DNA from 3 places in the Micromonospora sp. bgisy143 genome. Region 1 is predicted to be linked to each of the others. Evidence: riboswitches for the same ligand, from Rfam matches in the RefSeq annotation. Region 1 holds a riboswitch; each other region holds the start of a gene.
What was found. A riboswitch is a leader RNA that binds a small molecule or an ion and turns the genes downstream of it on or off. The one in region 1 is predicted to bind cyclic di-AMP.
Positions count from the first base shown of each region.

Region 1 (7,252 bases):
CCCAGTGCATCCCGCGCACCGTCGCCGCCGTGGTGCCGGGCACGTTGTCGTGGCCGATGATGTGCTGGCGGTCCAGTGGGATGCCCAGCCGCAGGGCGAGATGCCGGACGAGCTTCGCCGAGGTCCGGTACATCGCCTCCGTGTACCAGGTGCCCTGCGCGGCGAAGCCCTCGTGTTCCAGCCCGATCGACTTGGCGTTGACGTACCAGTTGCCGGCGTGCCAGGCGACGTCCTTGGTCCTGACGTGCTGGGCGATCTGTCCGTCCACCGACCGCAGCGAGTAGTGCCAACTCACGTAGGTCGGATCCTGAACGAGTTGCAGGGTGGTCGCCCAACTCGCCTCGGTGTCGTGGATGACGATGTACTCGATCTTCTGCCGGCCGGGTCGGTCGGAGAGGTCGTGGTTGCCGTAGTCGCCGTCGCCGAACGCCGCGTAGGGGGCGGGGATCCACTCACAGGACACCGTGCGGGGGCATTCCAGCCCGTCCGGACGGGCGAGTCGCCGCAGCCCGAGCCGGTCCAGCCAGGACCGTTCGGGGCGGACCGTCCGGGCCGGCAGCGTGACCCGCTGGCCGTCGTCGGTAACCCGCGTCTCGCCGGCGCCGATCGTGGTGAAGACCTCGTCGGCGAAGGCCGCCGCGGCATCGGCGCTGTCCGCGCCGGCGTAGCGGGCCACCGCGCCGTACCAGGTGGCCGGGTCGGTGCCGACGCCGACCGGGGCGCCGACCTCCCGTTGGTACGCGGACAGCAGCGCCGCCCCACCCCGGATGTTCGTCGTCGGGTCGGTGCGCAGCGCCTCGACGGTGGCGCCGGTCAACGCGGCGGCGGCGTCCAGCGTCTGTAGCGCGGCGGTGGGCGGCGCGTCGTCGGTGGCGGGCGCGGGCGTCAGAGCGCGACGGGAGTCGTCGCCGCGCGGGTCCTCTCCCGGAGCGTCGTGGTGGCCGCGCCGGGGTAGGGCGGCCACGTGACGGGCGTCGGTCAGGTGCATCGGGCCGTAGCCGCCGCTGGTGCTCGGGGTGCCGGCGTTGCTGTCCCACCGGGATTCCAGGTAGGAGACGCCGAGCAGCACGTCGAGCGGCACGCCGTACTCGGTCGCGGCGGCGGCGTACTGCTGCTGGCGGTCGGCGGCGGGTGCCGCGGCGGCCGGTCCGGCGGGTAGCGGTACGGTCGCTGTGGCGGTGAGCAGCGCGACGGCGAGCAGGGTCGGACGTTTCATCGAACCCCCTACATATGAACTGGTGTCGGTTGCGGTCACCTTCGCGCTGCGGGGGAGTCCGCGTCAATACCTTTCCATGTATCAAAATCAGCGGAAAGAAACCTTCACATCACCGCGATGGAACGCGCGATTCGGTACGGAGTGTCACGGCCGCACGGGTTGCGGATCGGTAACGGCCGTCTCTACTCTGGTCATTCGTCGGCCCGGTAGCAGGTCTGCCCACCCCGGGCGGTAACGGACCGACACCGCCGAGTCGCTCGCGAGCGAGCCGGGGACCCACGTTCCCCGGGGTGAATCCGCAGTTCCTGCGGTAGGGCGCCCACTTCCCGCCCGAACCCGTCAGCTAACCCGGTAGGCGGTCAGGAAGAAGGAGTACGGAACCCGGTGGCCTCCCATGCCCCGCGGCCGTCGTCCGGACGGTCGGCTCCGGCCGAACCGACGTCGACCGTGCCGCGTCCACGCTGGTCCCGCTTCACCACCGCCCTCGCCGCCCTGGTCGGCGTCGCCGTCGTCCTGACCGGCAGCGCCACGGCGGCCCACGCCGACCCGTCCGTCGCCGAGATCGAAAAGCAGATCGACGACGACTGGAACAAGCTCGAACCGATCATCGAGCGGCACAACGCCACCCGTACCGACCTGGCCCTCAAGCGCAAGCAGGCCGACGCCCTCGCCGCCCGTATCGCGCCGCTGGAGCGCCAGGTCGACGCCGCCATGGACAAGGTCAGCGCGCTGGCCGTGCGCGCCTACATGGGCGAGAACCTGTCGACCGTGAACACGATGCTCGGCAGCCGGTCGCCCAGCGAGGTCGTCGGTCAGCTCGAGATGCTCGACCGGTTCGCCCACAACCAGCAGGAGGACGTCCGTCAGGTCGCCGACCTGCGCAATGAGCTGGCCCGGCAGAAGGCGCCGCTGGACGAGATGGTGGCCCAGCTGACCCGCACCGAGGCCCAGTTGGCGGCGAAGAAGAAGCAGATCAACGAGGAGATCGACCGGCTGCAGAAGCTGCGCCTCAAGGTGTACGGCAACGGCGGCGGCGGTCCGCTGCGTCCGGCGCCCTGCCCGGCCAGCTACCCGGGTGGCGGTGCCGGTATCGCGGTCAAGTTCGCCTGCGCCCAGATCGGCAAGCCGTACGTGTGGGGCGCCGAGGGACCGAACTCGTACGACTGCTCCGGGCTGATGCTGGCCGCGTGGGCGAAGGCCGGTGTGTCGCTGCCGCACAACGCCGCCGCCCAGAGCCGGGTCACCAAGAACGTCAGCAAGAGCGACCTGCGCCCCGGTGACCTGGTCTTCTACTACAGCGACATCCACCACGTCGGGATGTACGTCGGCAACGGCTGGGTGGTGCACGCCTCCCAGGCCGGGGTGCCCGTCAAGATGAAGAAGGTCGACGACGGGCCCATTCACAGCTACGGCCGTCCCGGCTGACCGACGCGGGACACGGTCAGGGCCCGTCGCGATCCGCTCGCGGCGGGCCCTCGTCGTCCCTAGCGCGTCGGCCAGGCGCGCCAGTTCTGCCAGGAGCGACTCGGCGTCGGCCCCCGCTGACCCTGGTAACGCGACCCGTAGACCACCGAGCCGTACGGGTGCTCGGCCGGCGACGAGAGCCGGAAGATGCAGAGCTGGCCGATCTTCATGCCCGGCCAGAGGGTGATCGGCAGGTTCGCCACGTTGGACAGTTCCAGCGTGACGTGCCCGGAGAAGCCCGGGTCGATGAACCCGGCGGTGGAGTGGGTGAGCAGGCCGAGGCGGCCCAGCGAGCTCTTGCCCTCCAGCCGGCCGGCGAGCTGGTCGCCGAGCGAGATCACCTCCAGCGTCGAGGCGAGCACGAACTCCCCCGGGTGCAGCACGAACGGCTCACCGTCGGGCACCTCGACCACCGAGGTCAGATCGTCCTGCTGCATGGCCGGGTCGATGTGGGTGTAGAGGTGGTTGTTGAAGACCCGGAACAGCCGGTCGAGTCGTACGTCGATGCTGGAGGGTTGGACCAGGGTGGGCTCGAACGGCTCCAGGCCCAGCGTGCCGGCCTTGATCTCGGAGACCAGGTCACGGTCGGAGAGCAGCATCGGACCACCATAGCGAGGTGGGCGGTGACCAGCGTGTCGAGGTCGCTCCTCGTACATTTGTTCGATAGAATGCCCGCATGGCTTCCTGGTCCGATTTCGCCGCCGACGAGCCCCGCCTCGCCGACGGCATCCGCGTTCTCCTGCAGCAGTACGGGCCGGGCTTCGGCTACCTGGCCACGGTCCGTGCCGACGGTGGGCCCCGGGTCCATCCGGTCTCCCCGGTCATCACCGACGAGGGTCTGTTCTGCTTCATCATCGACTCGCCGAAGCGCCGCGACCTCGAACGCGACGGCCGTTACGCGCTGCACTCGTTCCCCCCGGAGGAGAGCGACGACGAGGCGTACGTGGCGGGCCACGCCTGGCCGGTCACCGATCCGGTCCGGGTGGCCCGGCTGGCGCAGAGCGCCCGGGCGGAGCCGCGGGTCGACTGGCGGTTGTTCGAGTTCACCGTCGACGTGGCGATGCTGACCCGCCGCGACCAGCACGGCTTGGGCATCGCGGTCGGGCGACCGGCCGTCCAGGTCTGGCTCGATCCGCACACCCCACCCGCGGCGACCGCGCCTCCGGCCGTACCGCAGACTCGCCCGACCCGTCGCAGCCGCGACGTCCAGTGCACGGCCGCCTGACCACGGCCCTGGGGAGAAAAACGCCGGTGCCGGCTCCGTCGTGACAGAGCCGGCACCTGGTGTACGCGAGGAGAGCTACGCCGCGCGGTACGCGTTCCACGCGGTCAGCATGCGGCTCGCCTGACCTGCGGTGAACTGGTACATGCACGAGTCGTAGGTGTAGTCCATGAAGTTGGTGATCGGGTCCAGGCCGGTCGCCGAGCAGGTGTTCCGCCCGGTCGGGCACTGGTACGCCGGGGACGCCTCGGCCGGGGTGTCGCTTACCTGGTCGCCGGAGCCGCCGCAACCGCCCTGGAAGGTGTGGTACAGGTTCAGCCAGTGGCCCACCTCGTGGGTGCCGGTGTCGCCCTGGTTGTAGTTGGTGGCCGTGCCACCCGGCAGCGACTCGCTCAGCACGACCACGCCGTCCATGCTGCTCAGGTTTCGCTGCGGGAAGGTCGCCCAGCCCAGCAGGTCGTCACTCAACTCGCCGAGGTAGATGTTGAGCGTGTTCTTGCCGCCCACCCGCAGCGACGACTTCATCGACCGCTCGGCGGACGAGCCCTCGACGATCGGGTACCAGGAGGGGTTCGTCACCCGGTTGATCTTGTCGAGCCGGAAGGCGAACGCGGTGGCCGCGCCGCCGGTCGACCCGGCGTAGGACTGGTTCAGCACGCTGATCTGCGAGGTGATCATCGAGTCGGGGATGTTGCCGCCGGCTCGGGTGCTGTTCTCCTGGATCACGTGCACCACCACCGGGATGGTGACGGTGGCTGCCAGCGTCGTGGCACCGGCGCCGGCCCGGTAGTTGGCCCGCTCGCGCAACGCCGCCGCGAGGTCGGCGTCCCGCTCGCGGACCTGCTTGGCGGTCAGTTCGTTCGGCTCGTGCTTGGCCCCCGCGCCGGGCTTCGCCCGGGCGTTGGCGTGGCTGTCGGCCGGCTCCGCGCAGGTGCCGCCGGGCGCCGCGGAGAAGGCCGAAGCGGCCGGGACGACACCCACCGCGGCGGTGCTGAGCAGCAGCGCGAGGGTCGTCGACGCGACACCGGCGACACGCCGGGTCAGCAGGTTGGGACGGAGTCCCATGGGCCCACCTCTTTCTGGCGGCGCGACAGGGGGTGTGTCACGCCGTGGCTGAGAACGTGTGGCAGACGTTACAACCCATCGACGCATTTGAGAACGGCCATATGTTGCCGTCTGGAAACTTCTTCGGCTCTGGACGTGGCCGGCCGGCGCGCGGGGGTGGCTGGGTGCACGGCCGCGACGACTCGGGTACAGTGGTGCCGCCCGCGGGTGTAGTTCAATGGCAGAACATCAGCTTCCCAAGCTGACAGTGCGGGTTCGATTCCCGTCACCCGCTCCACGATCAAGGCCCAGGTCGGGACATGCTCCCGACCTGGGCCTCATTCGTTTCGGTCACCTCTTAGGCTTGGCGTGCCCGTTGCGTGCCCGATCGCGGCCCTTTTTGATCTGCTCACTGAGGCCGTCAGCAATGTGCTGGTCACGTTCCTGGGCCGTGTGCCGATAGATCGGCGGCCCGAGTGGAGGCGTGCCCCGTCCGGGCCATGAGGTCGGCGAGTTCGCGCCGGTCCGTGACGCAAGGGTTCCCGGTGTGTCTCCCGCCTGCTATCGACCGCACGCCAAGCAGACCACCGCCCGACCCGGCAGCGCCCGTGGGGCCGTGAAGGTCCGCTTGAGGTGGCGGCCCGGAAGGCGGCCCGCTCCCACAGGGGGCGGATCGCGGCGTGGGGGAGGATGGCAGCGGCGGTCTCATTCGGTGGCATCGTCGACAGCCGCGTTAAGCGCATCGACGAGGTCGGTACCCAGGTTGTCTTGCAGGATCCGATGGAAGTCGGTTGAACTCATCTGTTGCCGCAGCTGCTTCAGCTCGGTCACCGTCTCTCTGGGCCACTGGCCGTACAGCGATCGCCAGTTGGCAGCCGCTCTGAACAACGCGCGGGCTGCATTGTCGAAGCGCCGCTGATCCTGAGCGACCAGGCCGAGCCGGTGATAGGTGCTGGCAGTGTTGTGCCGGTCGTTGAGCCCTAGGTAGATGGTCAGGGCCTGCTTGTAGTGGGCTTCGGCTTCGTCGAAGCGCCGCTGGTCTTGCGCGACCAGGCCGAGCCGGTGATAGGTGCTGGCAGTGTTGTGCCGGTCGTCGAGCTCCAGGTAGATGGTCAGGGCCTGCTTGTAGTGGACTTCGGCTTCGTCGAAGCGCCGCTGACCTTGCGCTACCACGCCAAGCTGGTGGTAGGTGCTGGCCGCACTGTGCTGGTCGTTGAATTCCAGGTAGCTGGTCAGGGCCTGCTTGTAGTGGGCTTCGGCTTCGTCGAAGCGCCGCTGGTCTTGCGCGACCACGCCGAGATTGTGGTAGACGCCAGCCGCGTTGTGCCGGTCGTTGAATTCCAGGTAGCTGGTCAGGGCCTGGTTGTAGTGGGCTTCGGCTTCGTCGAAGCGCCGCTGATCCCGCGCGATGACGCCGAGATTGTGGTAAATGCCGGCGGTGCTGTGCCGGTCGTTGAATTCCAGGTAGATGGTCAGGGCCTGCTTGTAGTGGGCTTCGGCTTTGTCGAAGCGGCGCTGATCTTGCGCGACAACGCCAAGCTGGTGGTAGGTGCTGGCTGCGCTGTGCCGGTCGTTGAACTCCAGCTTGATGGTCAGCGCCTGGTTGTAGTGGGCTTCGGCTTCCGCGAAGCGCCGCTGATTCTGCGCGACAACGCCGAGCTGGTGGTAGGTGAGGGCAGCGCTGGGCCGATCACCGGACGCCAGCTTGATCGTCAGGGCCTGCTTGTAGCGAGCTTCTGCTTCGTCGAAGCGCCGCCGATCTTGGGCGACCCTGCCCAGGTTGTGGTAGGTGCCGGCGGTGTGGTGCCGGTCGTTGAACTCCAGGAAGATGGTCAGGGCCTGGTTGTAGTGGGTTACGGCTTCGTCGAAGCGCCGCCGATCCTGCGCGACCCTGCCGAGCTGGCCGTAGGTGAGGGCAGCGCTGGACCTATCAGCGAATTCCAGGAAGATGGTCAGGGCCTGGTTGTAGTGGGCTGCAGCTTCGTCGAAGCGCCGCTGATCCTGCGCGACGATGCCAGCCAAGTGATGCAGGGCCGCGGATTCGCGGCGTAGGTCCTCGCGGTCGGGGTCGCGGGGAGCGGCGATCGCGCTGTTGAGCACGTGCCGGCGGGTGTCCTGTTGTTTGGTCTGGTCGAGGTACTCCTCTACCGCCTGAACGATGGGAAGGACGGCTTGGTCGGTGTGAAGCCCGTGATTGAGGGCGACGATGAGATTGGCGTACTCGGTGCGCGCTGTCGCGTGTCCGGTCTCGCGCTGTCGCGGCTCCTGTGAGGTGAGCATCCGGTAAATCAGATTCCCGATGCCGG
Region 1 covers NZ_JBYIRN010000008.1:77,451-84,702, reverse strand. The annotation lists gene AC3EN4_RS12670 (N-acetylmuramoyl-L-alanine amidase) at 1-1,216, opposite strand, end outside; cyclic di-AMP (ydaO/yuaA leader) riboswitch at 1,453-1,588, shown strand; gene AC3EN4_RS12665 (C40 family peptidase) at 1,664-2,641, shown strand; gene dcd (dCTP deaminase) at 2,701-3,279, opposite strand; gene AC3EN4_RS12655 (pyridoxamine 5'-phosphate oxidase family protein) at 3,357-3,905, shown strand; gene AC3EN4_RS12650 (zinc metalloprotease) at 3,981-4,967, opposite strand; tRNA gene AC3EN4_RS12645 (tRNA-Gly) at 5,171-5,244, shown strand; gene AC3EN4_RS12640 (tetratricopeptide repeat protein) at 5,652-7,252, opposite strand, start outside.

Region 2 (7,252 bases), on a different contig from region 1:
GGTCGCCGACCGGGTCACCCTGCTGACCCGCAAGGCCGGCGAGACCGGCGGCACCCGCTGGGAGTCCACCGGCGAGGGCACCTACTCGATCGAGTCGGTGGACGAGGCCCCCCAGGGCACCGCGGTGACCCTGCACCTCAAGCCGGCGGACACCGAGGACAACCTGCACGACTACACCGCCGAGTGGACGATCCGCGAGATCGTCAAGCGCTACTCCGACTTCATCGCGTGGCCGATCCGGATGACCGTCGAGCGCCCCGGCGCCGACGGCGAGGCCGCCACCAGCGAGGTGCAGACCCTCAACTCGATGAAGGCGCTGTGGGCACGCCCCCGCGACGAGGTCGACGCCGCCGAGTACAACGAGTTCTACAAGCACGTCAGCCACGACTGGGCCGACCCGCTCGAGGTCGTGCACATGAAGGGCGAGGGCACCTTCGAGTACGAGGCGCTGCTCTTCCTGCCCAGCCACGCCCCGCTGGACATGTTCTCCCCGCAGGGTCGCCGCGGCGTGCAGCTCTACGTCAAGCGGGTGTTCATCATGGACGACTGCGAGGCGCTGGTCCCCACCTATCTGCGCTTCGTCAAGGGCGTCGTCGACGCGCACGACCTGTCGCTGAACATCTCCCGGGAGATCCTCCAGCAGGACCGGCAGATCCAGATCGTCCGCCGTCGCCTGGTCAAGAAGGTCCTCGCCACCGTCAAGGACCTCAAGGCCAACCACGCCGAGCGCTACCGCACCTTCTGGACGGAGTTCGGCGCGGTGGTCAAGGAAGGGCTGATCGACGACACCGACAACCGGGACACCCTGCTGGAGATCCTGTCCGTCGCGTCCACCCACGACGCGGCCGAGCCCACCGACCTGGCCGGTTACGTCTCGCGGATGAAGGACGGCCAGACCGACATCTGGTACGCCACCGGCGACTCCCGGGCCACCATCGAGAACTCTCCGCACCTGGAGGCGTTCCGGGCCAAGGGCCACGAGGTGCTGCTGCTCACCGACCCGGTCGACGAGGTGTGGGTCGAGCGGGTCGGCGAGTACGACGGCCGGCCGCTGCGCTCGATCGCCAAGGGTCAGGTCGACCTGGACACCGACGAGGAGAAGCAGCAGGCCGAGGCCGAGCGTGAGCAGCAGCGGCAGGAGTTCGCCGCGCTTGTCGACTGGCTGGGCACGACCCTGGCCGACAGTGTCCGGGAGGTCCGCCTGTCGTCGCGGCTGACCACCTCACCGGCCTGCGTGGTGGGTGACGCGCACGACCTCACGCCGACGCTGGAGAAGATGTACCGGGCGATGGGGCACGAGGTCCCCTCGACCAAGCGGATCCTGGAGATCAACCCCGGTCACCCGCTGGTCGCCGGGCTGCGCAAGGCCCACGAGCAGGGCGACTCCGGCCCGGCCCTGACCGAGACCGCCGAACTGCTGTACGGCCTGGCGGTCCTCGCCGAGGGCGGCGAGCTGGCCGACCCGGCCCGGTTCACCCGGACCCTCGCCGACCGGCTGGCGCGCACCCTGTAACCGTTCGGCCCCTCCGGCCGGCGGGCCGCCCGCTCAGTGGGTCCCGCCGGCCGGTCCGGACGTGTCGACGTCCGCCAGCCGGCGACGGACCTCCGCCGCGTCCGGGTGGCCGAGTTCGTCCAGGATGCCCAGCGCGGTCCGCCAACTCCGCGCCGCTTCCGCCGGGTCGCCCGCGTCGACCTGCGCCTCGGCCAGGTGCCCCAACGTGTCCGCCTCGTAGTACCGGTCCTGGAACTCCCGGTACAGCGCCAGCGCGTGCCGGTAGGCGACGACCGCCTCCGCGGGCCGTCCGGCGCGGTGCTGCGCGTAGCCGAGGGTGTCCCAGGTGGGCGCCTGGCCCTGCCGGTCGTCGAACTCGCGTAGCAGCTCCAACGCCTGCTGGCACGCCTCGACCGCGGTGTCGTGCGCGCCGAGTTGGGCCCGGTACCAGCCGACCGCGTTCAACGCCATCGCCTGCCCGTAGCGGTGGCCCGCCTCGCGATACAGCGCCAACGCCGCCTCGGCGTGCTGGACCACCTCGGCGCGCCGGCCCTCCCGGTCGGCCACCTCGGCCAGGTCGAGGCAGGTGTGCGCCTGGTTGGCCAGGTCGCCCAGCTCGCGGAAGAGCTCCAGCGCCCGCTGGAGCTGGCCGGGCGCCTCGTGGAGCCGGCCCAGGCGGGCCTGCGCCCGCGCCAGGCTGCGATGGGCGTGTGCCTGCCCGACCACCGACCCGCTGCGCCGCGCCGCCGCCAGCGCCGAACGCTGCACCGCCAACTGGTCGTGCCAGCCGCCCTGACGGTCCAGGAAACTGGTCAGGCTCCAGGCGAGCTGCCAGGCGTGCCGATCGGCCCCGCTGGCGGCGCACCGTTCCACGAGCGCGATCAGCACGTCGCGCTCGCGGGTGAACCACGCCACCGCCTCGTCATGGTCGCCGAACTTCTCCGGCCGTACGCCCGCCACGGCCGGGGCGAGGGTGATCGGATCCCAGTGCGGATGCAGCAGCACGGCCGCCCCGTGCGCGCTGTGCAGGTAGTGGTCGAAGAGCCGGCCGCGCGCCTCGGCCCGGTCGCCGGCCGGGTCGTGCTCGGCGGACAGCTCGGCCGCGAACGCCCGCAACAGGTCGTGCATGGCGTACCGGTCCGGGGCGCGCTCCAGCATCAGATGCGCGTCCGCCAGCTCGGCGAACGCCGCCCGGACGGCCCGTCGGCCGGCGCCGACGAGACTGACCCCGGCCGCGGTACTCACCGTCACGTCCGTGCTGCCGCCGACCAGTCGGAACAGCCGCGCGGTTGGCGCCGACAGCAGCCGGTACGACCAGGACAGCGCCGCCCGCACGCTGCTGTCGTGGTCGCCCGTGTCGAGCCCGTCCAGCCGGCCGTCGTTCCGGAGTTGCGCGCTCAACTCGGCCAGCGGCAGCTGGGGCCGGACCACCGCGCGGGCCGCCACCACGACCAGGGCCAGCGGCAGCCGGTCACAGAGTCGTACCAGCTCGTCGACCGCCGTCCGTTCGGCCCTCGCCCGCGCCCCGATCCGCGCGTACAGCAGGGCCTGGGCGTCCTCGGCGCTGAGCAGGTCCAGCACGATCGCCTCGGCGCCCTCGGTGGCCACCAGACCGGTGAGCCGGTCCCGGCTGGTCACCAGCACCAGGCAGCTCGCCGCGCCCGGCAGCAGCGGCCGGACCTGCGCGGCGTCCCGGGCGTTGTCGAGCAGCACCAGCATCCGCCGACCGGCGAGCAGGCTGCGGTACAACGCGGTCTGCGCCTGCTCGTCCGCCGGCACCTCGCGGGGCGGCACGCCGAGCGCGGCCAGGAAGCCCCGGACCACCTGCTGCGCGCTGCGGACGACGCCGCTGTGGGTGTAGCCCTCCAGGTTGGCGTAGAGCTGCCCGTCCGGGAACTGCCCGGCGACCCGGTGCGCCCAGTGCACGGCGAGGGCCGTCTTGCCGACGCCGCCCGCTCCGGAGAGCACGGCCAGCGGAACGGCCCCGGGTCGTTCCTCGGCGGACGCCCGCAGCGCGTCCAACCGGGCCAGCTCCGCATCCCGCCCGGCGAAGCCCCGCACATCCGACGGCAACTGCGCGGGAATCGGGCGGTCCGCCCGGGTCCGCGCGACGTCGCCCGCGCCGGCCGGTACGGGAAGCGCCTGCGCGGCCGGCACGGTGACCTCACCACGCAGGATGGCCTGGTGCAGCTGGCGCAGCTCGACGCCCGGGTCCACGCCGAGCGCGTCGGCGAGTCGGTCCCGCAGCCGGGCGTAGTACGTCAGCGCCTGCGCACCCCGACCGGCCGCGGCCAGCGCGTGCAGCAGCACGGCGGCGACCGGTTCGTCCAGCGGATGCTCGTCGGCGAGCCGGGTCAGCGGATCAATCACCGCATCCGGCTCGCCCCGCCGCAGCATCCCACGGGCCCACTGCACGGCGGTGTCGGTGTGCCGGCGGTGCCAGTCCTGTCGGACCCGGGCCGCCCACTCGCCGGGTAGTCCGGCCAGCGGCTCGCCACGCCACAGCTCCAGCGCCCGGCGCAGCAGGTCCACCCGCTCGGGGTCCTGGTCGGACAGAGCGTCGGCCCGGTGCCGCAGCGCCTCGAAGTGCGGGCCGTCCACCGTCTCCGGCGGCAGGTCCAGGAGATAACCGCCCGACCGGCGGGCCAACGCGTCGGGTGCGCCCGCGTCGGCCAGCACCCGGCGGAGCCGGGCGAGATAGACGTGCAGGTTGTGGCGGACGCGGGGCGGCGACGCGTCGCCCCAGACCCGGTCCACCAGAGCGTCCAGGTGGACCGGTCGGCCCACGTCGACCGCCAGCGCGGCCAGCACGGCGCGCTGGCGGGCCGCTCCGGCATCGACCGGATGACCTTCCGCCCAGACCTCGACCGGCCCGAGGACCCGAATTTCCATGAATCGCCGCTCGCTGTGCTGCCGGTCGCCCACCCGGTGCCGGGACACCCCGGATTGAGGTTCCGGCAGGAATTCGTCGACCTTCCGCGCAGATCATCGTTGGCACAACGACATCGATCAACGTGATGTCGGCAACTCGACTCACGGCCGGTCCCGGTCGTGACGACACCGGAGGTCATCATCGTGCGAACTGCTCTGCGAAGACTCACGTCGGCGCTGCTCGGCGTGGTCGCCGTGGGCGCCACACTCGGCGTCGCTCCGAGCCCGGCCCAGGCCAACTACGCCTGCCCGTCGGGTCTGCTCTGCCTGTACTCCGGGGCCAACTTCAGCGGCGACATCTTCCTGCTCGACGGGCCGTACAACTGGTGTAAGGACGTCACGCTGCCCTCGTACTTCCGCAACCAGGCTCAGTCGATCATCAACAACCGGCCGTCCGGCACCGTCTCCACCTTCTGGGACAACGCGAACGCCACCGGCCTGCTCGGCTACCAGCACGCGTACGGCTACCGGGCGAACCTGGCGTACGACACGGCCGCCATCGGGGGAACCTGGAACAAGCGGATCGAGGCGGTCCGGGTCTGCTGATCCGACGGCTGCGCGGGGGCGGGGCTGACCCGGCGCAGCCGTACCTGTGGGGGGCCACCACGGCGCCGGCCGGAGTCCACGGGGGACCCCGGCCGGCGCTGCGGGTGGTGTCAGCCCGGGTAGTAGCAGACGTTGGGGATGACCGGACCGCCGTTGACCCCGAAGATCGCGAAGCCCATGTAGGCGCGGGTCTGCGGGCCGTACTCGCCGTCCTCGGCGATGTTCGCGTACACGATGTCCTCGTTGATCTTCTGCTGGGCGTACCGGACGGCCTCGCGGGTCTTCGAACCGTAGTTGCCGTCCAGGGTGAGCGACCGCGAGTAGCAGTTGTTCAGCGCCTCCTGCAACACCAGCACCGCCGAGTTCGAGTGGCCGTAGCTGAGGTAGCAGCTCTTGTTCCCGGTCTGCCAGCCGACGGTCGGCACGTGCATGTCCGCCCCGCCCGGGTAGCCGCCGACCCGGTAGAAGGTCAGGCTGGTGCACGGGCTGGCCGCCTGTGCGGCGGCCGGCGTGGACAGGGTCAGGCCCACGCCGGCCAGTACGGCGACGAGGGTGGCCGCGGCGCGGCGACGGCCGGTGCGACTCTGCTGGAGCGCCATGGGTTCCTCCTGCGTGTGGGGTCCGGGATGGACCCGGTGCGCTTCGGAGCATCGCGACCGGCTGTCTACGGTTTCCTGTCCGAACGTCAATTCGCCAGGTACGCGTCACACCGTGATCGGAATCGGTCCATCGTGGTCGGTGCACAGGTGGACGTCGTCCGCAACCGCTGGCCGGGGTGCCCCGCGTGGGCCGGTGAACAACTTCACAAGCGGTGGGCGACCGTCGGCGACCGTGCCTACCGTCGGTCGGGTCCGCCACCGTGGACGCCGCGACCGGTAACGCCAAATCCTGCCCCCGGTCGTCGGAAACAGAACCCGGGCAGGAGCGGGGGACCCAGGTTCCTCGGTGCATGTCACCTCGGGGTGAAGCCGCAGCGCGCGGCCGGGCTCCTCGGCCCGAACCCGACAGCTCACCTCGCCGGCGTGGAGGAAAGTTCCATGACGTCTGCGTACACCCCCCGTCATCGACGGGTCACCACCCGCCGCGTCGCCGTCGGCACCCTGGCCGTCGGCGCGGTCACCGGCGCCGTCGCCCTTTTCGGCCCGGCGGCCCCGGCCCAGGCCGGTGTCAACTGGGACGCGATCGCCCAGTGCGAGTCCGGCGGCAACTGGAAGATCAATACCGGGAACGGCTACTACGGCGGTTTGCAGTTCTCCCAGGGCACCTGGGCCGGCTACGGCGGCAAGAAGTACGCCGCCCGCGCCGACCTGGCCAGCCGCGGCGAGCAGATCGCGATCGCCGAGAAGGTGCTCGACGGGCAGGGCATCGGCGCGTGGCCGACCTGCGGCCGCAAGGGCGGCTCGTCGGGCGGCTCCGCGACGAAGTCCACCGGCAAGTCCTCGACGAAGTCCACCAGGAAGTCCTCGACGACGTCGACCGGCAAGTCGTCGCCGTCCACCGCCGGCAGGGAGCACTCGTCGCGCGGCGACCGGCCGGCTACCCGTAACCACGAGCGGACCGCCCCGGCGGCCAGCGGTGACACGTACGTGGTCCGGCCGGGGGACACCCTGTCGGAGATCGCCGAGCGGCACCGGCAGAGCGGCGGCTGGCAGGCCCTGTACGAGCGCAACCGTCAGCTGATCGGCGCGGACCCGGGTCTGATCCTCCCGGGGCAGCGGCTCGCTCTCTGACGTACCACAGGCGAACGCTCGGCCGGATCCCCGGCCGAGCGTTCGTTCGTCTGTGCTGTCCCCGCGGGGACGCGTCACGCCGCCGAGGCGGCCGTCCGCGCCTCGCGGCGGGCCATCACGTCGGCGTTCCAGCCCCAGCGCGGCGCCGGCGCGGCCGTCCCGGCCGGCCTCTCGGCCCCGCCGCCGTCGGCCGTCCCGGCCGCGTCGGGGGTGCTGCGGGCCAGTCGCAGCGACTGCTCGGCCGTGGTACGCGCCGTGCACGGCCAGGACTGGCCGGCGCACTGGAGATTGCGGCAGTGACCCTCGTCGTCGGGCTCGTGCGCGTCGAGCACGTCGACCGCGAGCTGCCACAGCAGCGGGTCGGTCACGTCGTCCGGGCGTTCGGCGCGACGGCTCGGTCGGTTGCTGGTCTCGTCGGACATGGGCCCCCCTCGTCAGGCTTTCCGGTCAAGAATTCACCCGTGGGCGGTCGGCTAAACCGCCGACCTGCTGTGATGTGTCTCCGGTCGCAGCGGTTAGGGCGTGTGTCGAAGCCCCTGGCCGGCCTGCGGCG
Region 2 covers NZ_JBYIRN010000027.1:86,308-93,559, forward strand. The annotation lists gene htpG (molecular chaperone HtpG) at 1-1,513, shown strand, start outside; gene AC3EN4_RS25905 (AfsR/SARP family transcriptional regulator) at 1,547-4,384, opposite strand; gene AC3EN4_RS25910 (peptidase inhibitor family I36 protein) at 4,568-4,969, shown strand; gene AC3EN4_RS25915 (peptidoglycan-binding domain-containing protein) at 5,080-5,568, opposite strand; cyclic di-AMP (ydaO/yuaA leader) riboswitch at 5,839-6,007, shown strand; gene AC3EN4_RS25920 (transglycosylase family protein) at 6,007-6,699, shown strand; gene AC3EN4_RS25925 (hypothetical protein) at 6,774-7,121, opposite strand.
Region 2: linked by a shared signal. The riboswitch ahead of AC3EN4_RS25920 (transglycosylase family protein) and the one ahead of AC3EN4_RS12665 (C40 family peptidase) in region 1 are both predicted to bind cyclic di-AMP.

Region 3 (7,252 bases), on a different contig from region 1:
GCGGACAGCCGGGCATGCAGCGGACCGTCGATCGAGCGTCGACCGAGCCGGCCCGAGCGTACGCCGAGCTGGTCGCCGGCAACCGTCGCTTCGTGGCCGGAGCGCCGCACCACCCCAACCAGGACGCCGGCCACCGGGCCGCCGTGGCGGACGGGCAGCACCCCTTCGCGGTGATCGTCGGCTGCTCCGACTCCCGCCTGGCCGCCGAGATCATTTTCGACCGAGGGCTGGGTGACCTCTTCGTCGTCCGTACGGCCGGGCACACCACCGGGTCGGAGGTGCTGGGCAGCGTGGAGTACGCGGTGGCCGTCCTCGGTACGCCGCTGGTGGTGGTGCTCGGGCACGACTCCTGCGGCGCCGTGCAGGCGGCCCGCGAGGCGGCGGCCACCGGCATCGCGCCCCCGGGGCACCTCCCGGCGGTCGTCGACGCGGTGCTGCCCAGCCTGCGGCGAGCCACGGCCGAGGGCGTGGACGACATCGACGGGATCGTCGACATCCACATCGCGCAGACCGTCGAGACGCTGCTCGCGCAGTCGCCCGTGTTGGCCGACGCGGTGGCGCAGGAGCGGTGCGCGGTGGTGGGGATGTCGTACCGGCTCGCCGCCGGAGTGGTGCGACCGGTGACTCCGGTACCGGCCGGCGACGCCTCGGACGACCCGGCGGCGACCACCGCCGCCTGACGCGTCGAGGGCCGCCCCGCCGGACGCGGGACGGCCCTCGCTCTGCGGGCGTCGATCAGAGCAACGACATGTGTACGTGGTCGGTGTGGTTGGACGGCCCGCTGTACGACTTCCAGCCGGTCGCCGGGAACCAGATCTGCCGGTTCCAGATCACGTAGTAGATACCGAGCCGGTCGGCGTTGCGGATGAGGAACGCGGCGACGTTGTTGCCGTACATCCGGGTGTCGTTGTTGTGCCACGGGCTGAAGCCGCTCTTCTGCAGCGACCAGTCACAGGCGCGGCCCTTCGGGTGCTCGTACGGTCCACCGTTGCGGTGGCAGCCCACGAACCGGTTGAAGCCGGCCCGCTTGACCTCCTTGTACGCGTGCAGCGTGCGCGGCGTGACGCAGCCGGAGGTGGTCGGGTCGTCCTCGCTGCACGACTGGGGCTTCCAGTCGCCGTCGGCGGTGCGCCCCGGGCCGATCCGGGCGACCGGCGAGGTGGCGTCCACCAGGCCGCCGGTGAAACCCTGACCGCCGACCAGCGCGAGTGACTTCTCCGCGTCGCGCTTGTCCTTCGCCATCAGCGCGGTCTGCTTCTGCTGCTCGCGTACCTCGGCGTCGAGCGCCAGCTTGGCCTGCTCGGCGCGGGCCTTCACCGCGTTGACCTCGGCGAGCTTCTTCCCGTTGACCATGTTCATCTCGTCGAGCGCCGCCGCCCGCTGGACGAACGAGTCCGGGGCGTCGCTCTCCAGCAGCATGGCCATCGCGCCGATCCGACCGGTCCGGTACGACTGGGCGGCGATCTGCGCGACCTGCGGCTCCAGCGCGGCCAGGTCGGCCTTGGCCCGCTCGACCTCCACCGCCAGTTCGAGCTGCCGCTTCTTCGACTTGTCCAACTTGGACTTGGCCGCCACGTAGTCCCGGTTGGTCTGCTCGATCACGTCGGTGATCAGCTTGGGCTCGTCGGCCTCCTCGTGCCCGGACGGCGTGGGGGTCGTCGGGGCGGCGTGGGCCGGGAGGGGCCCGGCGAACACGGTCAGCGCAGCGAGCACGGCCACCACGGGCGTCAACCAGCGGCGTAGGGGTGCCGTCACAATCTTCCCTTCCGTCGACCGCCGACCGGGTTAGCTGACGGGTTCGGGGCGGAAGTGGCCCCTACCGCTGTCGCGGATTCACCCCACGTACCTGGGTCCCCGGCTCGCCGGTTGGCGATTGGGCGGTGGCACCGCAGGCGCCGCTGCGCGCCTTCGTCGGTGACCGGCAGCGAGGTTACCCGAGAGTCCACCGCCTGAGCTACGTCCTGATGCCGACTAAAAGCGTCATTTCGCCATGGCGTTGAGTGACCAGTGACGCGGTTCTCAGGGCGGGTGCCCGATCCGGTCACGCTGAGGAGTGTCACCATGCCGTATCCGTGCTCCTGTTCGGCTCTGGCCACCCAGTGGTGGCGGTGGATGGGTTTGCCTCCCGCTGCGGATCGGGCCCGTCGGCCCGACCCGCAGGCGGGGAACTGAGAGCGGCCAGCGCCTCCGCGCGGTCCGCGCGGGGGCGCGGCGCCGGGGCGTCCGCGTCGGTCGGGGTCGTCGATCCGGCCGCGGTCACCACCGCGGCCAGCCCGGTGGTGAGGGGTACGGCGGCGATCAGGCCGAGCGTGGCGACCGCGCTGCGGACGATCTCCTGGGCCAGGAACTCGCTGGTCAGGATCTGCCCGATGGGACGCGAGTCGGCGGTGAGCAGAAGCAGCAGCGGCAGTGACGCGCCCGCGTACGCCAGCACGATGGTGTTGACCGTGGAGGCGATGTGCGCCCGACCGACCCGGGTGGCCGCCCGGTAGAGCTGTCGCCGACCCAGCCCGGGGTTGGCGTTGGCCAGCTCGGTGACGGTGGCGGCCTGGGTGACGGTCACGTCGTCGAGTACCCCGAGTGAGCCGATGATGATCCCGGCGAGCAGCAGGCCGCGCAGGTCCACATCGGACTGGAACATCGAGAGCGTGGTGGCGTCCTCGCTGCCGAAGCCGGTGAGCTGGGTGGCGGCCGTGGCGATGGTCGCGAGCACGCCGGTGAGCACCAGGCTGCCCAGGGTGCCGAGAACCGCGACGGAGGTCTGCGCGGTCACCCCGTGCGTCAGGTAGAGCACCACGAACATGATCAGGGCCGCGCCGACCACGGCCACCAGCAGCGGGGACCGGCCGGCGCCGATGGCCGGCAACACGAAGGTGAGCAGGATGGCGAAGCTGGCGGCCAGACCGGCGAGCGCGGCGAGGCCCCGCCACCGGCCGAACGCGACGATCGCGGCGGCGAAGACCACCACGAGCCACACCAGCGGCGTCCCGCGCTGGTGCTCGGCGATGTTCCAGGTGCTGGTGGCGGGATCGGTCGGGTCGGACAGCTCGACCAGGACGACCTCGTCGCCCACCTCGACGCGCGGCGCTCCCGGCCCGGCGGGGACGGGCGTGCTCACCTGCCCGCCGGCGTTCGGACCGTCGTCGACGCGGACGTCCACGGTGCCGCACGGCCCGCTGGCCGCCCCGCCCTCGGGGCTGGCCGAGGGCGGGCACGGTTCGGTCACCACCCGGGTCACCGTGCCGTGGTAGCGCGGCACGTCCGTCGCACCGCCGCTCGTCGGTGCGCCGTCGCGCGGCCACAGCACCACGGCGGCGACGACGGTGGCCACGAAGAGCGGCACCACCGTCGCGACGAGGATCCGTCGTACCCGGGGCGGGGCGGGTCGAGCGGAATGGCTGTGGTCGGAACCCAATGCGAGACTCCCAACGATCCGGTGCGGGGTACGTGCCGGCGGGCCTAGCGGTTCAGCTTCGCCGGACGAACGCCGTGACGGGCGCGTCGGCTCGCCGCCTGACGACGCGGCGATCACGGAGGGTGACGAGGCGACCCGGTCGGTGCGGTACGGCGTCGCGCCGTGGCGGCGCCGTCGCCGGTCTCGGCGGCGGGATCCGGTGGGTCATCGCGGGACGATGCTAACCAGTGCGCCGGAGTGGCGCAGGTCGTGCCGGAGTGTCGCCGGAGTCGAACCGCTGACACCGCCCGGCCGGAGCGCGATGGTGGAGTCATGCCCGAGCCGCCCACCGACCACCGACAGCACGCCGGACAGGCCGAACACGCCGGGCACGACAAGCACGCGGGGCACGACCCGGCCATGTTCCGGCGTCGGTTCTGGGTCTGCCTGGTGCTCACCGTACCGGTGGTGCTGACGAGCCACCTGGTGGTGGACCGGCTCGGGCTCCGGCTGGACGTGCCCGTTCGCTCCTGGGTCGGGCCGTTGCTCGGTTCGGTGGTGTTCCTCTGGGGTGGCTGGCCGTTCCTGGTCGGCGCGGTACGTGAGATCCGGGACCGCGCCCCGGGCATGATGCTGCTGGTCGCGATGGCGATCACCGTGGCGTACGCCGCATCGCTGGCGACCAGCCTGGGCGCCTTCGACCTGGACTTCTGGTGGGAGCTGGCGGCGCTGGTCACCATCATGCTGCTCGGGCACTGGCAGGAGATGAGGGCCATCGGGCAGGCCCGGGGTGCGTTGGCGGCGCTCGCGGCGCTGCTGCCCGACCAGGCCGAGCGGGTGGCGGCGGCCGGGCAGGTCGAGCGCGTACCGCTCGACGGGCTGCGGGTCGACGACGTGGTGCTGGTCCGGCCCGGGGGCCGGGTGCCGGCCGACGGACGGATCGTCGACGGCGACGCGGAGCTGGACGAATCGATGATCACCGGCGAGTCGCGTCCGGTCGCCCGGTCGACGGGGGATCGGGTGGTGGCCGGCACCGTCGCGACCGATTCGGCGATCCGGGTGCGTGTCGAGGCGCTGGGCGACCAGACCGCGCTCGCGGGCATCCAGCGCATGGTCGCGCAGGCGCAGCGCTCCGGCGGACGCGCCCAACTGCTCGCCGACCGGTTCGCCGCCGCGCTCTTCTACGTGGCCACCGGTACCGCCGTGCTCACCCTGCTGGTCTGGACCGCGCTCGGTGAGCCCGACGAGGCGGTGGTGCGTACCGTCACCGTCCTGGTGATCGCCTGCCCGCACGCGCTCGGTCTGGCCATCCCGCTCGTCGTCGCGCTCTCCACGGCGCTGGCGGCGCGCAGCGGGATCCTGGTCAAGGACCGGCTCGCGTTGGAGCGCATGCGGACCGTCGACGCGGTGCTGTTCGACAAGACCGGCACGTTGACCCGGGGCGAGCACGCGGTCACCGACCTGGTGACGGCCCCCGGCGTGGGGCGCGACGAGGCGTTGCGGATCGCCGCCGGTGTGGAGTCCGACAGCGAACATCCGCTGGCCCGCGCGATCGTGGCGGCGGCCGGGCCGGGCGGACCGGCCGGGGCCGCCGGCTTCCGCTCGCTGCCAGGCCGCGGGGTGCGGGCCACCGTCGACGGTACGGAGTACGCGGTGGGCGGGCCGGCCCTGCTGCGCGAGCGGGGTGGACCGCTGCCCGACGAGCTGCGGGAGGCGACCGGGCGCTGGTCGTCACAGGGTGCCGTGGTGCTGTATCTCCTGCGATTGCCGGACACGGTGCTCGGGGCGTTCGCGCTCACCGACGCGGTGCGCCCGGAGGCCCGGCAGGCCATCGCCGAGCTGCGGGCCGACGGCGTCCGCACCATCGCCATGGTCACCGGGGACGCGCGGTCGGTGGCCGAGTCGGTCGCCGCCGAGCTCGGTTTCCGGGCCGGCGTGGACGAGGTCTTCGCCGAGGTGCTGCCGGCCGACAAGGACAGCCGGGTGGCGGAACTCCAGCGGCGTGGGTTGACCGTGGCGATGGTCGGCGACGGGGTGAACGACGCGCCGGCGCTGGCCCGCGCGGACGTCGGCATCGCGATCGGGGCGGGTACCGATGTCGCGATCGAGTCGGCGGGCGTGGTGCTGGCGTCGTCCGACCCGCGCGGCGTCGGGGCGGTGCTCCGGCTCTCCCGGGCGTCGTACCGCAAGATGCGGCAGAACCTGGCCTGGGCGGCGGGCTACAACGTGGTGGCGCTGCCCCTGGCGGCCGGGGTGCTCGCCGGGGCCGGGGTGGCGCTGAGTCCGGCGGTGGCGGCGGTGCTGATGTCCGCGTCCACCATCGTGGTGGCGCTCAACGCGCAGTTGCTGCGCCGGGTGTCCCTGGCCCCGGAGCGGGAGTGACGGCTCAGCCGCGCTTCATGAGACGGCCAACGGCCGCCATCATCTCGCTGGCCATCTCGTCGGCCCGGCCCTCGGCCGCCCCCTCGTGCATGCAGTGCCGGGCGTGCCCGTCGAGCAGGCCCAGGGCCACCTTGTCGAGCGCGGCCTGGATCGCGGAGATCTGGGTGAGCACGTCGATGCAGTAGCGGTCCTCGTCGACCATCTTCTCGATGCCACGGACCTGCCCCTCCACGCGACGCAGGCGCGCGAGCAGTTGGTCCTTGCTGGCGGTGTACCCGCGGATCGGGGTGGGTGTGGTCATGGCAACGAGGATAGCGTACCCCTGGGGGGTATGGTAACGTCCGTTCCTGCCGGCATACCCCCACCGGGTACCGGTACTACGAGAGGAGCCTTCCGATGGTCGAGACGACGTACCAGGTTCAGGGCATGACCTGCGGGCACTGCGTCAGCGCGGTCAGCGCCGAGGTGGGCGCGATCGAGGGCGTGCGCGACGTACGCGTCGACCTGGCCACCGGCCAGGTCACCGTCAGCAGCGAGCAACCCGTGGACACCGGGGCCGTCCGGGCCGCGGTCGACGAGGCCGGCTACGACCTCGTCGAGGCGTGAGCGGAGGGCCCGGGATGACCACGGTGACCAGGCTGGGGGTCTTTGCCCTCGGTCTCGCGGCGGTCTTCGGCGCGGCGTTCGGGGTCGGCCGGGTGGTCGATCCGGCCGACCCGGTCGCGCAGAGCCGGCCCGACGTGACCCGCACCTCGGGCCCCACCCCGCGCGGCGAGGCCGCCGACCTCGTCCCCGGCGGGCTGCTCGTCTCCGACCGGGGCTACACGCTCCAGCCGGTCACCGCGCCGGCCGGCGAGTTCGCGTTCCGGATCGACGGGCCGGACGGTCGGCCGGTGACCAGGTACGACGTCGCGCACGACAAGCGGATGCACCTGATCGTCGCCCGTCGTGACCTGTCCGGCTTCCGGCACGTCCACCCGGAACTCGCCCCGGACGGCACCTGGCGGGTGCCCACCCCGCTGGCCGGCGCCGGGCAGTGGCGGGCGTTCGCCGACTTCACCCCGACCGGGGGTGAGCCGTTGACCCTCGGGGTGGACGTGGCCGTCCCCGGCGAGCTGACCGAGCGGGCGCTGCCCGCCCCGGCGACCAGCACCACGGTCGACGGCTACACGGTCACCCTGGCCGGTACGCCGCAGCCGGGCCGCACCTCCCCGCTCACCCTGACGGTGCACCGCGACGGGCGGCCGGTCACCGACCTGGAGCCGTACCTGGGGGCGTACGGGCACCTGGTGGCGCTGCGCCGGGGTGATCTGGCGTACCTGCACGTACACCCGGACGGGACGCCCGGCGACGGACGCACCGCGCCCGGCCCCGCCGTCACCTTCCACGCCGAGGTGCCCTCGGCCGGCACCTACCGGCTCTACCTCGACTTCCGGCACGGCGGACGGGTGCACACCGCCGAGTTCACGGTGGTGG
Region 3 covers NZ_JBYIRN010000001.1:355,096-362,347, reverse strand. The annotation lists gene AC3EN4_RS01715 (carbonic anhydrase) at 1-680, shown strand, start outside; gene AC3EN4_RS01710 (coiled-coil domain-containing protein) at 736-1,755, opposite strand; cyclic di-AMP (ydaO/yuaA leader) riboswitch at 1,760-1,890, opposite strand; gene AC3EN4_RS01705 (YibE/F family protein) at 2,057-3,415, opposite strand; gene AC3EN4_RS01700 (copper-translocating P-type ATPase) at 3,728-5,776, shown strand; gene AC3EN4_RS01695 (metal-sensitive transcriptional regulator) at 5,781-6,077, opposite strand; gene AC3EN4_RS01690 (heavy-metal-associated domain-containing protein) at 6,173-6,382, shown strand; gene AC3EN4_RS01685 (hypothetical protein) at 6,397-7,252, shown strand, end outside.
Region 3: linked by a shared signal. The riboswitch ahead of AC3EN4_RS01710 (coiled-coil domain-containing protein) and the one ahead of AC3EN4_RS12665 (C40 family peptidase) in region 1 are both predicted to bind cyclic di-AMP.